One region of the Neobacillus sp. NPDC093182 genome, then DNA from elsewhere that is predicted to be linked to it. Evidence: riboswitches for the same ligand, from Rfam matches in the RefSeq annotation. Region 1 holds a riboswitch; each other region holds the start of a gene.
The links. Region 1 has a riboswitch for lysine ahead of ACIQAA_RS03585 (aspartate kinase). Riboswitches for the same ligand answer to the same signal wherever they lie in the genome.

Region 1 (4,881 bases):
GTATATAATAGAATGGTAGAAAGAGGGGAAGCAAAATGAATGAAAGTACTGCCGTCGAACTTAATTTACAATCGAATGAACCAAGAAATATTTCACTGTTTGGGTATGAATTGATTCGAGAATTCATACTGCCGGAAATCTTAGGAAAAGACACACCTGAAATCCTTTACTGGGCTGGAAAACGATTAGCTCGTAGTCATCCTTTAAATAGCCTTGATGAAATCATCGATTTTTTCTCAAAAGCCTCATGGGGGCAGCTCGAATTAAAAAGAGAGCGTAAAGATGAAATTGAATTTGAACTTGTCAGCCCGCTGATTGTTTCGCGAGTCAAATCAAAAGCTGAACATTACTTCCAAATTGAAGCAGGCTTCCTAGCCCAACAAATTGAACTCCAAAAACAAGTCATCGCAGAAACCTTCGAACACCCAGTAAAAAAAGCAAACAAAGTCCTATTCACCGTCAAATGGGATCGTAAAGACACCATTTAGATTAGGGTGTAGTTGTTGGTGCAGTTGTTGGTGTTGATGGTGCCTGTCACCACCCGTGGACACTGTCCACCTCAGGCGGACAGTTTGGGCAAAAAGCTTTCCTTGGAGTTTTCTCCAAGGAAGGTTTTTTTTATTTGCTAGAGGTGGCATGTCTTAATAGGAAACCTGTCTGAATACTAGCCTCATTCAGGCAGCAATTAAGCCTTTCAGCCTATGCCTGGTTGTTTAGACCAAATGCTTGGTGCAGTACTTCTACTGCTTTTAGCATGTGTTTTTCTTCGACTACTGCTGAAACTTTGATTTCAGAAGTGCTGACCATTTTAATTTGAATTTGGTTTTTTGCAAGAACTTCAAACATTTGCGCTGCTACCCCAGGGTTTGAAATCATCCCTGATCCAACGATTGATACTTTTGCCAATTTATTTTCAGCATCGAGCTGTTCGTAGTTCAGTACACCCTTGTTATTTTCAAGGACATTTAATGTCTCCATAAGGTCCTGGGTTTTAATAGAGAAAGCAAGATTTGCTGTTTCTGCTTCTGTTGTGCTTTGAACAATAATGTCTACGTTCAAATGGTTTTCAGCCAGGGTTGTAAAAATGGTTGATAAACTTGTTAAAGAATTAGCAAGTCCTATCACACTTACCTTCGTAATTTCATCTTCAAATGCCACTCCACGGACTACAAGGTTTTGTTCCATTGACGCTTCCTCCTCAATCACTGTTCCTTCTACTCTTTCCATACTTGAGCGAACCTCAAGTTTGACTTGATAGTTTTTCGCAAATTCCACTGCTCTTGGATGCAGTACTCCAGCACCTAAATTGGCAAGCTCGAGCATTTCATCATAAGACACTGACTGTAATTTACGTGCACTCTTCACATATCTCGGGTCAGTGGTGAATACACCCGTTACATCTGTATAAATATCACATTTATCGGCCTTTAGTGCAGCAGCGAGGGCCACCGCCGTCGTATCTGAGCCGCCACGGCCAAGAGTAGTAATTTCTCCATTTTCTGTAATCCCTTGGAAGCCAGCGACAATTACCACTTTACCAGCAGCAAGCTGATTTTTTACCGCTTCTGTATTAATGGTCGTAATGCGGGCATTTCCATGAACCGGCTCCGTGACAATTCCTGCCTGCCATCCTGTAAACGAAACAGCAGGAAGATTCTGTTCATTTAGAGCCATTGACAATAACGCAATCGTTACCTGTTCTCCTGTACTTAACAGCATATCCATGTCCCGTTTGTTAGGAGCTGCGGAAATTTCTTTTGCCAGATCCACCAGCTGATCAGTGGATTTCCCCATTGCGGAAACAACCACAACAACCTGATTCCCTTGATCGGTTTCATCTTTTACTCTTTGAGCTACATTTAGAATTCTTTCTACACTTCCAACCGAAGTACCGCCAAACTTTTGTACAATTAAACCCATCTTTTCCCCTGCTTTCAGTTATAGGTTTAGCTATCATTATATGTTTCCCCGCAAAAAAATAAAAAAGCAATGAGAGGGCATCTCATTGCTTGAATACACAAAAAAATTCTGCGTCTACAATGTAAGATAGCTCTCCAAGGCATTAAGCCTTGACAATCCGGCATTTATTAAATGCAAGACCAGCAAAGAAAGAAATGAGACTTTCTTCACTTCGGCGAACATCCCCTTTCATGATTCATCACCGAAGCTCATCCTTCTCCGAATCACTACTATTGAAGCTCGCACCTCTACCTTCACTTTAGTATTAAAAAGTGATAGTAATATAATTTTCACTCATTATAGCATAGTGTCATTTTTCTGACAATCACTAGGATTGAAGTTTTTTAATTAATTCCTCCGCTACAGGAGCGGGAATTCCGATGGCTCTAAACTCTTCAAATGTGGCCTCCTTCATTTTCTTAACCGAACCAAATTCCTTTAACAGCTGCTTTTTACGTTTTTCACCGACACCTGGAATGTCGTCCAACAGTGATTGAAACGCACTTTTCCCGCGTGTTTGACGATGAAAGGTAATCGCAAACCGGTGAACTTCATCCTGAATTCTTTGTAATAGATAAAACTCTTGGCTGTTCCTCCCAAGAGGGATAATTTGAAGTGGATTTCCATATAAAAGCTGAGAAGTCTTGTGCTTATCATCTTTCACTAGACCAGCCAGTGGAATATCTAAACCAAGCTCGTTTTCTAAGACATCTCTGACAGCCTCCACATGTCCTTTTCCACCATCAATAATAATGAGATCCGGCAGCGGCAGTTCCTCTTTTAACGCCCTAGAATACCTTCTTCTTGTTACTTCACGCATCGATTCGTAGTCATCAGGTCCCTTAACCGATTTAATCTTATACTTTCGGTATTCACGCTTATTTGGCTTCCCGTCGATGAAGACCACCATTGCAGATACAGGGTCTGTCCCTTGAATATTCGAGTTATCGAAAGACTCAATTCGATGCGGGGTATAAATACCCATCAGCTCGCCAAGATTTTCAACAGCCTTTATCGTCCTTACTTCGTCCTTTTCAATCAGTGAAAATTTTTCATTCAAAGCAATTTTTGCATTTTTGATCGCCATCTTAATAAGATCTAGTTTCTGGCCGCGCTGAGGCTTTAGGACTTTAACTTGAAGGAGCTGTTCGGCAAGATTTAAGTCAATTTCATCCTGAATCAGAATTTCCTTCGGCTTAATATGATTCGATTTTTCGTAAAATTGACCTAAGAAGGTAAGAATTTCTTCTTCTGGCTCATTGTATATAGGGAACATGGAAACGTCACGTTCAATTAGTTTTCCTTGGCGTACAAAGAATACTTGAACACACATCCAGCCTTTATCGACGGCATAGCCAAAAACATCACGATCCGTAAAATCAGTCATCGTGATTTTTTGCTTTTCCATAATGGTTTCAATATGAATAATTTTATCGCGGAATTCTTTGGCTCGCTCAAAATCCAATTCCTCAGAAGCGCTGGTCATTTTCTCCGTTAGTTCTTTTTTAATCTCTTTAAATCCCCCATTGAGGAAGCGAGTGATTTCGTCCGTCATTTGTTTGTATTGCTCTTCATGTACTTCATTTACACATGGTGCCAGGCACTGCCCTAAATGGTAATATAAACAAACCCTGTCCGGAAGGGTTGAGCATTTTCGTAATGGATAGATTCGGTCTAACAGCTTTTTTGTTTCATTCGCTGCCATGACGTTAGGGTAAGGACCAAAGTATTTTCCTTTATCCTTTTTGACCTTCCTTGTAATAATAAGTTTCGGATGTCTCTCCGCTGTCAATTTTATAAACGGATAGGTCTTATCATCCTTCAGCATGACATTGTATTTTGGGTCGTATTTTTTAATTAAATTTAATTCGAGTAACAGTGCTTCGATATTTGATGAGGTGACAATATATTCAAAGTCCTCAATCTCGTTGACGAGCCGCAGTGTTTTACCATCGTGTGACCCGGTAAAATAGGACCGTACACGATTTTTTAGTATTTTTGCCTTTCCTACATATATGATCGTTCCCTGACGGTCCTTCATCAAGTAGCAGCCAGGCTGATCAGGCAGCAGTGTTAATTTTTGTTTGATAGTCTCATTCATTTCAAGCTGCTCCTCTCCGTCTTTTATTTATCTATCCTAAAATTTTAAATGATAAAGCGGATAAAGAAAAGCCTGATTCTTTTTCCAATGGCTGTGTAAAACTGGCCTGTTGATTTCCGCTCCAATCAACAGGGTGCCAAAATTAATATTTTGGCTTTAACACAGTCTTTCAAAAAATAAAAAACCTTAGCTAGAACGATCCTAGCTAAGGTTATCTATGCTTATACGTGCTTTTCTAATACACCTGCTAAAGCATCTTTTGGCTGGAAGCCGACTACTTTGTCAACTACTTCGCCGTTTTTGAAAACAAGTAATGTAGGGATACTCATAACGCCGTATTTAGCAGCTGTTTCTTGGTTATCGTCTACATCTAATTTAACGATTTTAACTTTGTCGCCCATTTCTGAATCAAGTTCCTCAAGAACTGGAGCGATCATTTTACAAGGTCCACACCATGGAGCCCAGAAATCTGCAAGAACTAGACCAGAGCCTGTTTCTGTAGAGAAATTTGCATCAGTTACATTTGAAATAGCCATTTGTTTATGCCTCCTAAATAAATACTAATTTCTATCGAAAGTATAGCATTGTTTAAACCATCATGCTAATAATCTGTCTCGGATGTAATTTTCCCTAAAAAACGTTTCATATTCTGGCTTATTATATGTAATAAGGCGAACAGTTTCCACTGCTCGCCTTATCTATTATGAATGAACTTTTAACTTTTTAAACTCTTCTGTTAAAAGTGGCACTACTTCAAATAGATCACCAACAATACCGTAATCTGCTACTTTAAAGATATTTGCTTCTGGGTCTTTATTAAT
Region 2 (4,881 bases), on a different contig from region 1:
CCGGATAACTGCTTCGGCTTCGCATTAATATATTTGTCCATACCAACAACCTTCAAGTACTTCATCGCTACTTTTTCCGCTTCTTCCTTGGAACGTTTTAATACTTTTACTTGTCCCACCACACAATTATTAAGAACATTGTGGTTATTAAATAGGTTAAATTGTTGGAACACCATACCTAAATGCTTCCGATAATCAACTGCATCATGCTTGTCATCCAGAATATTTTCACCATGATAAATAATCTGCCCGCCGCTTGGTTTTTCTAATAGATTAATACAACGAAGAAGAGTTGATTTACCAGATCCTGAGGAACCGATAATAGAAACTACTTCTCCCTTATTCACCGAAAAATTAATGTCTTTTAATACTTCATGCGTTCCGAAGGATTTATTTAAATGTTGAATATCAATAATCTTTTCCAAATTCTCTCCTCCTTCTCTTATTATTTTTGATTATCGTTTCCAATCATCGTATAGTTGTCAGATCCATCTAATTTCTTTTCAAGGTATAGCAATATTCTTGTTACAATAAAAGTCATCACAAAATAAATCATACATGCTACGAAAAAGGATTCAAAATATCTAAAGTTATTACCTGAAATCGATTTCGTAACAAAATATAATTCTGTAACGGAAATAACATTCAGAACGGACGTATCTTTAATATTAATAACAAATTGATTTCCTGTTGCCGGTAGAATATTTCGAATAACCTGTGGCAGCACCACATTCCACATCGTTTGCACATGTGTCATTCCGATCGCATGAGCTGCTTCGAACTGACCTTTATCAATCGAAACAATCCCGCCGCGAACAATTTCCGCCATATAGGCCCCTGTATTAATCGATACAACAATAATTGCAGCTGCAAACACGTTCATATCGATACCAAATGCTAACGCAGAACCATAATAAATAACCATCGCTTGTACAATCATCGGTGTTCCACGGAAGAATTCAATATAGATAGTTAGGATTGTATTAATTACTCTTAAAAATACCTTTTTCGCTCCACGTTCAGGTACTGGAATTGTTCGAATTACCCCTGCTAATAATCCAATCATTGCTCCCAAAACCGTCCCAATAAGAGCAATCAAAAGTGTTAACCCAGCACCACGAAGGAACATAGGCCAGTTTTCCGAGATTATTTTAACGACCCACTCAAGACTCATCTTTTATCCTCCTTTACTTATAAAACCGACTGTACGATAAAATACAGCCGGCTTCCTTAAAAATTATTTTGCTGCTGGTTGATTCTTAATTGCAGTATCCATAATGCTCGTACGTTCTTCTTCTGAGATACCTGCTAAAATTTCATTGATTTTATCCTTTACGTCACTGCCTTTTTCAAGGCCCACAGCGATTGCCGTATCATCTGCTGATGTTTTAAATCCTTCTTCAAATTCAACCATTACATAGTTTTCATTTGCAGCTGAGGCACTAACTCCTTCTGGGCGTTCTGAAACGTAGCCATCAATAATTCCTGATTCAAGAGCTACTCTCATTGCAGGGAAGTTGTCCATCGCGGTTTTCTTGTCTACACCTTCAATTTGATCAATCACTGAATAGTGGAACGTATTTAATTGAGCTGTAACTTTTGCTCCTTTGAAATCTTGGATAGAAGCAGCATCTTCGTACTTGCTGCCTTTTTTCACAACCATCACTAAATTTGATGTATAGTAATTATCCGAAAAATCGATTGTTTCTTTACGTTCTGCTGTCGGTGACATACCTGCGATGATGGCATCAATTTTACCTGATGTTAAAGCTGGTACAAGTCCATCCCATTCTGTTTTAACAATCACTAATTCTTTTCCTAAACCTTCAGCTACCTTTTTAGCAATTTCCACATCATATCCGCCTGCATATTCTGCAGAGCCATCGATTTTAACACCGCCGTTGGAATCATCGTTTTGAGTCCAGTTAAACGGAGCATATCCCGCTTCAAGGCCAACCTTAAACGTATTATCCTCTGATGATCCAGAACCAGAACTCTTACTTGTTCCACAACCTGCTAATAGAAGAATCGCTGAAACCAATAAAACTATAACTATCTTAAACTTATTTTTCATGATGTCTCTCTCCCTGTTTTTTATAGTTTACTAAAGACAAAAAACGGCCTGAGATAAACTCAGGCCGCAGTATGCATAGTTACCTTAAGTCCCCTCTTTTATCCCAAATGAGATAGCACAACTCAATAAACCGGAAAGTTTATTGAGACAGTCCTGCAGCTCTTAACTACAGACCCAGCATGTAATGACTTGAGAATATTACAAACTTCGGCAACATTTCCTTCTCCTTAGCATCACTGCTTCTCAAACTCCACTAAGGACTGTTAAATATCGCGCCTCTACCTCACAGTAAAAAAGTGAGGTCTTATTTAATTATAGTAATATAGTACAGTATTTTGTCGAAATCCGTCAACCTGTATATTACTGACAATTCTATTTTTGAAATATCTAACGTGCACAATTCAAACGAAGATATCCTTTATTAAATATTTTAAAGAGCCTCTCTTTACCAAATGAGAGGCTCAAATTTTAATTGCTATTTATGGTATTTATTCGGTTCAGGTATTTTATTTTACCTGGAGCCATTTCTACATATCCCGAACCGTCATTTTTACTTTTCGCCCAACTAATATCCAGTACAGGAATAGGCTGAAAGCGGTAATGAGTACGAGAACAAAAAGGATATTACTATACATGGAAGCCTCCGGATTGCTTAAAATCCCTAGGATATTGGACCGCATTGCGGAAGAGTCCATCATCGCGGCTGTATAGGCAATTCCGATAGACATAGCGACATTTAGCGTCAAATTATAAAATCCAATAGCTGTCCCTGATTTATCTTTTCCAATTGTGCCAATACAAGAATCGAGCATTGGTGCGTACATGAACGCGAACGAACTTGAAAATATAATCATTGATATTACAAAGATAATGACAGAGGTTTTTACAAAGAGACCCCCCAGCAACAAACTGCCGATAATTCCAGCCATGGCTATCGTGATACATTGTCTGCTTCCCAGTACCTTTGCAATTTTCCCAGAAAGTGCTCCTACTATCGCAGCCAATAGATAAGCCGGAATCAACAATAGCGAAATCGTATCAAGCTTTAGGCCATAAAGCTTTTCTAGCAAAAACGGAAACAAGAAAATATACGCTAATTGGACAGAATAAATCACGAAAGCGACTCCGAGTAAAGAAATAAACTGCCTATTTTGAAAAAATGCTATACCAATGAATGCTCTTGAATTCTTGCTGATATAAGCAAGAAATAAAGCACCCGCCACGACAAACGCTAAAAGATAAACCCAATTGAAATCGGTAATATATAGCAGCAGGAATGCTGCAATGCCTGCAACTAGAAATAATCCTAATACATCAACATGACTGTTTTTTGTCTCTTCCTTAGGAAGATATTTTAGAATAAATGGAAGGGTGAAGAGAGTTATTAAAGGAACTAGAAAAAGAGTTGTCCAATGAAAATAAGTAGAAACATAGCCACCTGTTAATGCCCCAATAACCTGTGATAAAGCAAAGCTGCTTGTACTTAACCCCAAAAACTTTTTTTGTTCATGTACAGGCAAATGTTTGGTTACAAAAATAACATATAAGGTTTCAGCTGAAGCCAAGCCTGCTGTTTGGATGATTCGAGAAACAACTACTAGTAAAAATGAATGTTGAAAAAGGTAACCCATTACTGAGCCAACACAAATTAAAATAATCCCGATGCTTAAAAGCTTTCTAATACTAATGGAATCCGCCAAAGCAGCGTAGACCACTGCTCCAATTCCAATTACTAGCCCGGCTAAGGTTGCCTGCCAGCTTACTGTTGTTGCAGAAATATGAAAATCCTTTGCCATATCGGTAGAAATAATTTTAAACGAATTATCAATGATTAAACATAATAGAAATAACAGAAGCATTACTGGTACAGCTTTCTTAACACTATATTCCTGAGTTTCTGTCATGCTCGCATTTGCACTTAATGTTGTCATGGCGGCTTTCCTCTCTTTTTTGTCAAATCCGATATCAAATAAATTTGGCATTTGATCACGATTTTACAGCTTCGCTTGTAATGACATCTTTACCTCGTGTTGTACTCAAATGCCCAAAGTCATGCGCTTAAGCAAGCTCCAAAGCGATTTCCATCATATTCGTAAAGGCAACTTGTCGTTCTTCCGGTGTCGTTTGTTCATGTCGAATCATATGATCACTTACCGTTAAAATCGTAAGCGCGTTAACTCCTGCATAAGCTGCATTCATATAAAGACCGGCCGTCTCCATTTCCGCACATAGAATCCCCATTTTACGCCATTTTTCAACAGCTGTTTCATCTGCGTTATAAAAAATATCACTTGTCAGGACATTACCAACATGAACGGGAAGTTCTTTTTGATCAGCTACCTTTTTCGCTTTTTCCAATAATGCGAAGGAGGCAATGTTGGAAAATTGTCCTGGGAGATTGTACTGATGTACGTAACGCGAATCCGTTGAAGCCCCCATGGCAAAAACAATATCATATAAGTTCATATGATCCTGCATCGCGCCGCAAGTACCAATGCGAATCAAGTTTTTCACACCAAATACATGGATCAGCTCCCAAGAATAAAGGCTCATACTCGGCATACCCATACCTGTTCCCATAACGGATATTTTTTTTCCTTTATAAGTTCCCGTGTATCCAAACATATTGCGGACAGAATTGAATTGGACTGCATCCTCCAAATAAGTTTCAGCTATGAATTTTGCTCTTAATGGATCCCCTGGTAAAAGTATTGTTTCAGCAATCTCCACTCCATTAGGTTTGATATGCGCGGTTTCTTTTTGTCCGTTTGTATTCATCTGTATTCTCTCCTTTTTATCCTGATTAG
Region 3 (4,881 bases), on a different contig from region 1:
TTTGACTTCCAGATACCCTGCCGCTTTTATGAAGCTGATCCAAGTTGGAAGGTACCAAAAATAATCGAGTGTGATCGCGTAAATTGTTTAATTGGTCAACAACTTCTCCAATTTCAAGGCCCTGTTCAACTAGATCTATTCCCCTTTTCACCAGGAAGGATAAAGGGAAGGAACCGGTACGAGAATCGATGGCAAACAATTTAAATCCAGCCATTTCTGCTGCCATAACAGAGGTTTGATATGTGCCAGTTAAGGTACTGGAAGCATGGATGGCTACGCCAAAGTCATACTCTTCTTTTAACTTTTCATAAAGGTCGACAATGTCCCCGATATTTGGCTGGGATGATTGGAATTTCCCTTCCTCATTTTTCATTCGAGTATAAAAATCTTCCTCGGTAATATCAATTGTTTCTTTGTAAAATTTATCGTTAATGACAACATGTAAGGGAATAACATGTATGTCATGCTTTGCAATAAACTCTTTGCTAAGAGAAGCAGTTGTGTCTGTAATCCAGGCAATTTTAGGCTTGTTCATTTTATCACTTTCCTTCAATGAAATTCTCTTAATTTATAATAGGAATAACTAAAATTAGTAGTATGGTAACGAGGTTAACATTACAAAAATGAATAATTTCTCACAAGTTATATTTGTCATATATGACAAAGTTTATTGAGTCTGATAAGCACGATTGTCACCGCTTTGACAAAACTAAAACAAAATTAACCTGTTTGAATCTAAATAGTGGTATAGTAAGAGAAAGTATTTTTACTATTTCAAAAATATAATTATCAGAGGTTTCGACATGATTCATGTTTAGAAGGATTGATGAGTGTTTAAAACTGAACCTATAATTAAAAATGAGGTGTGAGCATGAAACAGGAGATTTCATTTATTCAAAGAGAACAATTAAAAGCCAAGCCTGATACCGCTTCACTGGGTTTCGGTAAGTATTTCAGTGATTACATGTTTGAAATGGATTATCATGATGACCTGGGCTGGTTTAATCCAAGAATTACTCCTTATGAGCCATTAACGCTTGATCCTTCAGCGATGGTTTTCCACTATGGACAAGCTATCTTTGAGGGGATGAAGGCATATAAGACTCCGGATGGTTCCGTCCAGCTTTTCCGTCCAGAGAAAAACATGAAGCGTTTCAACGAATCATGTGACAGGCTCTGCATTCCCCAAATTGATGAGGAGTTTTTATTAGAAGGCATTAAACAATTGATTACCACAGAAAAAGAATGGGTTCCAGATGGTGAAGGGACATCTCTTTATATTCGTCCGTTTATTTTCTCAACAGAGGCTTATCTTGGTGTACGCCCTGCCAATCAATATAAGTTGCTCGTCATCCTCTCCCCGTCTGGAGCCTATTACGGCAGCCAATTAAGTCCTGTTAAGATTTATGTGGAAGAGCAATACGTTCGTGCGGTAATTGGCGGTGTTGGCCATGTAAAGACAGCAGGCAACTATGCTGCCAGCTTGAAAGCACAAAAAAAGGCAGATGCAGGCGGCTACGCTCAAATCCTTTGGCTCGATGCGAAGGAGAATAAATATGTAGAAGAAGTCGGCAGCATGAATATCTTCTTTAAGATTAATGGCGAAGTGGTAACACCAAGGTTAAATGGCAGTATTTTGCCAGGTGTCACACGTGATTCAGTTATTCAATTGCTAAAATATTGGAATATTCCTGTACGTGAAGAGAAAATATCCATAGAAGAGGTATTTGCTGCACACAAGCGCGGTGAACTCGAGGAAGTTTTTGGAGCAGGAACCGCTGCTGTTATTTCGCCTGTTGGTGAACTAACTTGGAAAGACCAATCGATTATCATCAATAACAATCATATTGGTCAGCTGTCTCAAGATATTTATAATGAAATGACAGGGATACAACTTGGGAAGAAAGAAGATCCATTTAATTGGACAGTGAAAGTTACTCAAGTTGAAGGATAACTCATGAACTACTTACTATGGAAGATCCAGTTGAGCTGGATCTTTTTTTTGTATTGAAAGACTTTTCACGTATAGAACAACATAAGGATATACAAAATTAGGAAGGCAACTTTTTGAAACAATGATTCTTTATTTCTCGTCTTTACTAATGCAGGATTTTTGACAAGAAAGGATTTGCGATTTTGAAACTTAACTGGAAAGGCAGACTGCTATTTACATTCATTATTGGCCTTATTATTTTATTCTTTGTGCAAAACCCTATTGGCACCAGCTTACTAAATGGTTTCAACATAGGAGGTTCTGCTCCAATGCCAACCGAACTTCATCCAATAGTGAGAGATCGGAGCAATCAATTAATCCAGCAAGCAGCTGATAAAGGGATTGTGATGGTGATTACGGATGACTTCCGTAGTGCTGAAGACCAAGATCGACTTTATGAGCAAGGCCGGACAGTCGCTGGAAATATTGTAACGAATGCAAGAGGAGGAGAATCCTTTCACAACTTTGGGCTGGCCATTGATTTTGCCATAAAAACATCTTCTGCAGATATTATTTGGGATATGCAATATGATGGCAACCAAAATGGAATAGCAGATTGGAACGAAGTTGTGGAAATGGCAAAAGCCCTTGGATTTGAATGGGGCGGCGATTGGGCTCAATTTAAAGACTATCCCCATTTACAAATGAACTTTGGCTTAACACTAGCAGACCTGCAAAATGGAAAGAGACCGGCAGATTTATCCCTAACAGCTGATTCTGATGATATAAAATAAGCGATAGAAAAATCGGGAACTGTCCGTCTGAGGTGGAAAGTGTCCACGGGTGGTGCCTGTCACCAAAATGGTCACCGCTCCTGCGGTGACCATTTTGGTGACAGGCACCTTTGCTCTTGAATTTTATAGAATTTTCTGGTATATTTATTAATAATTAAATATTTTCTTACTTCATTACCTTTTGAAGTGAGGATAGAGGTGCAAAAACCATTAGTACGCAATGGGAGGATAGTGAGGTCCTATGATCATTGTGGAAAGGGGAATTTGCCGAAGCGGATAGAATCTCATTTGTCTTGAAGCTGGTTCTGCTGTTGAATAAATACAGAACTGTCATATAGGTGACTATATGGAGGGCTATCTTACGCAAAGGAACGATTTTAAATTATGTTTCTACTGCAGCAGCGAGCCTTCGTTGCTGCTTTTTTGCGTTTACTTTTGATTGACCTGAACTACCTCTAATTTTTCTAAAAAATTATGTAAAGGGTGAGCTTGATGAATTTCGGCCAAGTTTTAACAGCTATGGTGACGCCATTTGATCAGCATGGAGAGATTGACTATAACGCAGCTAGAGCACTAGTAAATTACTTAATCGCTAATGGTACAGATGGATTAGTAGTTGCAGGAACCACTGGAGAATCTCCAACATTAACAACAGAGGAAAAAATAGCGTTATTTAAATTCGTGGTCGAGGTTGCAGCCGGCAGGGTGCCTGTCATTGCTGGAACTGGCTCCAATAACACGAGAGCATCTATCAGCTTAACGAAACAGGCGGAAGAAGCAGGCGTTGATGGAATTATGCTCGTAGCACCATACTATAATAAGCCATCTCAAGAAGGATTGTTTCAGCACTTTAAAGCCATTGCGGAAGCTACTTCTTTACCAGTAATGCTTTATAATATTCCCGGGCGCTGTGCCGTCAACATCTCTGTAGAGACGATTGTCCGCCTCTCTGCAATTAGTAATATTGTGGCGGTAAAAGAAGCAAGCGGCGATCTAGACGCCATGGCAGAGATCATTAGCCGTACTCCGGATACATTTACCTTGTACAGCGGTGATGATGGACTAACTATACCAGTTCTTGCAATCGGCGGTGCAGGTGTGGTTTCGGTTGCTTCGCATATCATTGGCAATCAGATGCAGGAAATGATTACACTGTTTAAAAATGGCCGTGTTCAAGAAGCAGCTGTTGCACATCGCAGCCTACTGCCAATCATGAAAGCCTTATTTACGGCACCCAATCCTACCCCTGTAAAAACAGCATTAAATTTGCAAGGTATCCAGGTAGGAGATGTCCGTCTGCCAATGGTTCCTTTAAATGATGAAGAAAAAAGCGCGCTGCAAAAAGTCCTGCCAATTAACTCATTGGTATAAATGTTTACAACCTGTCCCTCCATGGGGCAGGTTCTTTTATAACTAAAAATTAATTCTCGAATATTCACAAATATTACAATTCTCCTTATCATCCTCCTCACTATTTGATTGTATAATACGAATTGTTACATCCTTATTCCCCTGATTTACCCTCTCTAACTACTTCTAAAAAATACTGAAAGCAGGTCGATTTATGAAAAACAGTAAAAAGAAAAATTCTTGTGGTAAAAACATGCCGGAAATAAAAGCATGGGCGATTCCTATGACGACTCCTCAAGAAAGAAAAAACGTATTTATGGACTTGGCGATAAGTTCTGAATTTGGAATGAGGAATCGCGGTCTAGTCTTTTATTATGGGAAAGATTTAATTGCATACAAACGTGAAAGACCTTCAGACCAAAACCGCAATGAATTTCTCCGCATACTTGCAAAATTTATGACCGATTGTTTAGAAGATGATTGTCCTTCCTCCTGGGATCTATGTGGGTCCTCATTCTGGGAAAAATTCATCTATTACTTTTATCCCCAAAACATAGCAATCTCACCAAAGATGAATGAAGTAGAAAACTTCCTAGTCCAATTGAAAAAGTTTATTCGCTGGCTAGATAAACGAGTTGGTACACATTACTACCCTATTATTGAAAAATACTCCACAGAAGCTGCTCCTAATCTAAAATCCTGTGAACAACTATTAAATATCCTCTTTTTAAAACATTTTCCTCAAGCTTATAGTCCTAACTGGAATCCCGAAAAAGACATAGAAGAATTAACCTTAAATGGCAC

Region 2: it holds a riboswitch for lysine, as region 1 does, so the genes downstream of both, ACIQAA_RS10455 (transporter substrate-binding domain-containing protein) here and ACIQAA_RS03585 (aspartate kinase) in region 1, are expected to answer to the same signal.
Region 3: it holds a riboswitch for lysine, as region 1 does, so the genes downstream of both, dapA (4-hydroxy-tetrahydrodipicolinate synthase) here and ACIQAA_RS03585 (aspartate kinase) in region 1, are expected to answer to the same signal.

The regions. Positions count from the first base shown of each region.
Region 1 covers NZ_JBIVOI010000001.1:673,848-678,728, forward strand. Annotated here, with positions in the region: gene ACIQAA_RS03580 (YslB family protein) at 36-488, shown strand; gene ACIQAA_RS03585 (aspartate kinase) at 700-1,920, opposite strand; lysine riboswitch at 2,040-2,218, opposite strand; gene uvrC (excinuclease ABC subunit UvrC) at 2,288-4,060, opposite strand; gene trxA (thioredoxin) at 4,282-4,596, opposite strand; gene ACIQAA_RS03600 (electron transfer flavoprotein subunit alpha/FixB family protein) at 4,762-4,881, opposite strand, start outside.
Region 2 covers NZ_JBIVOI010000004.1:282,395-287,275, forward strand. Annotated here, with positions in the region: gene ACIQAA_RS10445 (amino acid ABC transporter ATP-binding protein) at 1-425, opposite strand, end outside; gene ACIQAA_RS10450 (amino acid ABC transporter permease) at 446-1,174, opposite strand; gene ACIQAA_RS10455 (transporter substrate-binding domain-containing protein) at 1,238-2,074, opposite strand; lysine riboswitch at 2,180-2,363, opposite strand; gene ACIQAA_RS10460 (MFS transporter) at 2,602-3,978, opposite strand; gene deoD (purine-nucleoside phosphorylase) at 4,133-4,852, opposite strand.
Region 3 covers NZ_JBIVOI010000002.1:558,991-563,871, forward strand. Annotated here, with positions in the region: gene ACIQAA_RS07370 (DegV family protein) at 1-535, opposite strand, end outside; gene ACIQAA_RS07375 (branched-chain amino acid aminotransferase) at 872-1,954, shown strand; gene ACIQAA_RS07380 (M15 family metallopeptidase) at 2,263-2,727, shown strand; lysine riboswitch at 2,913-3,092, shown strand; gene dapA (4-hydroxy-tetrahydrodipicolinate synthase) at 3,220-4,098, shown strand; gene ACIQAA_RS07390 (hypothetical protein) at 4,292-4,881, shown strand, end outside.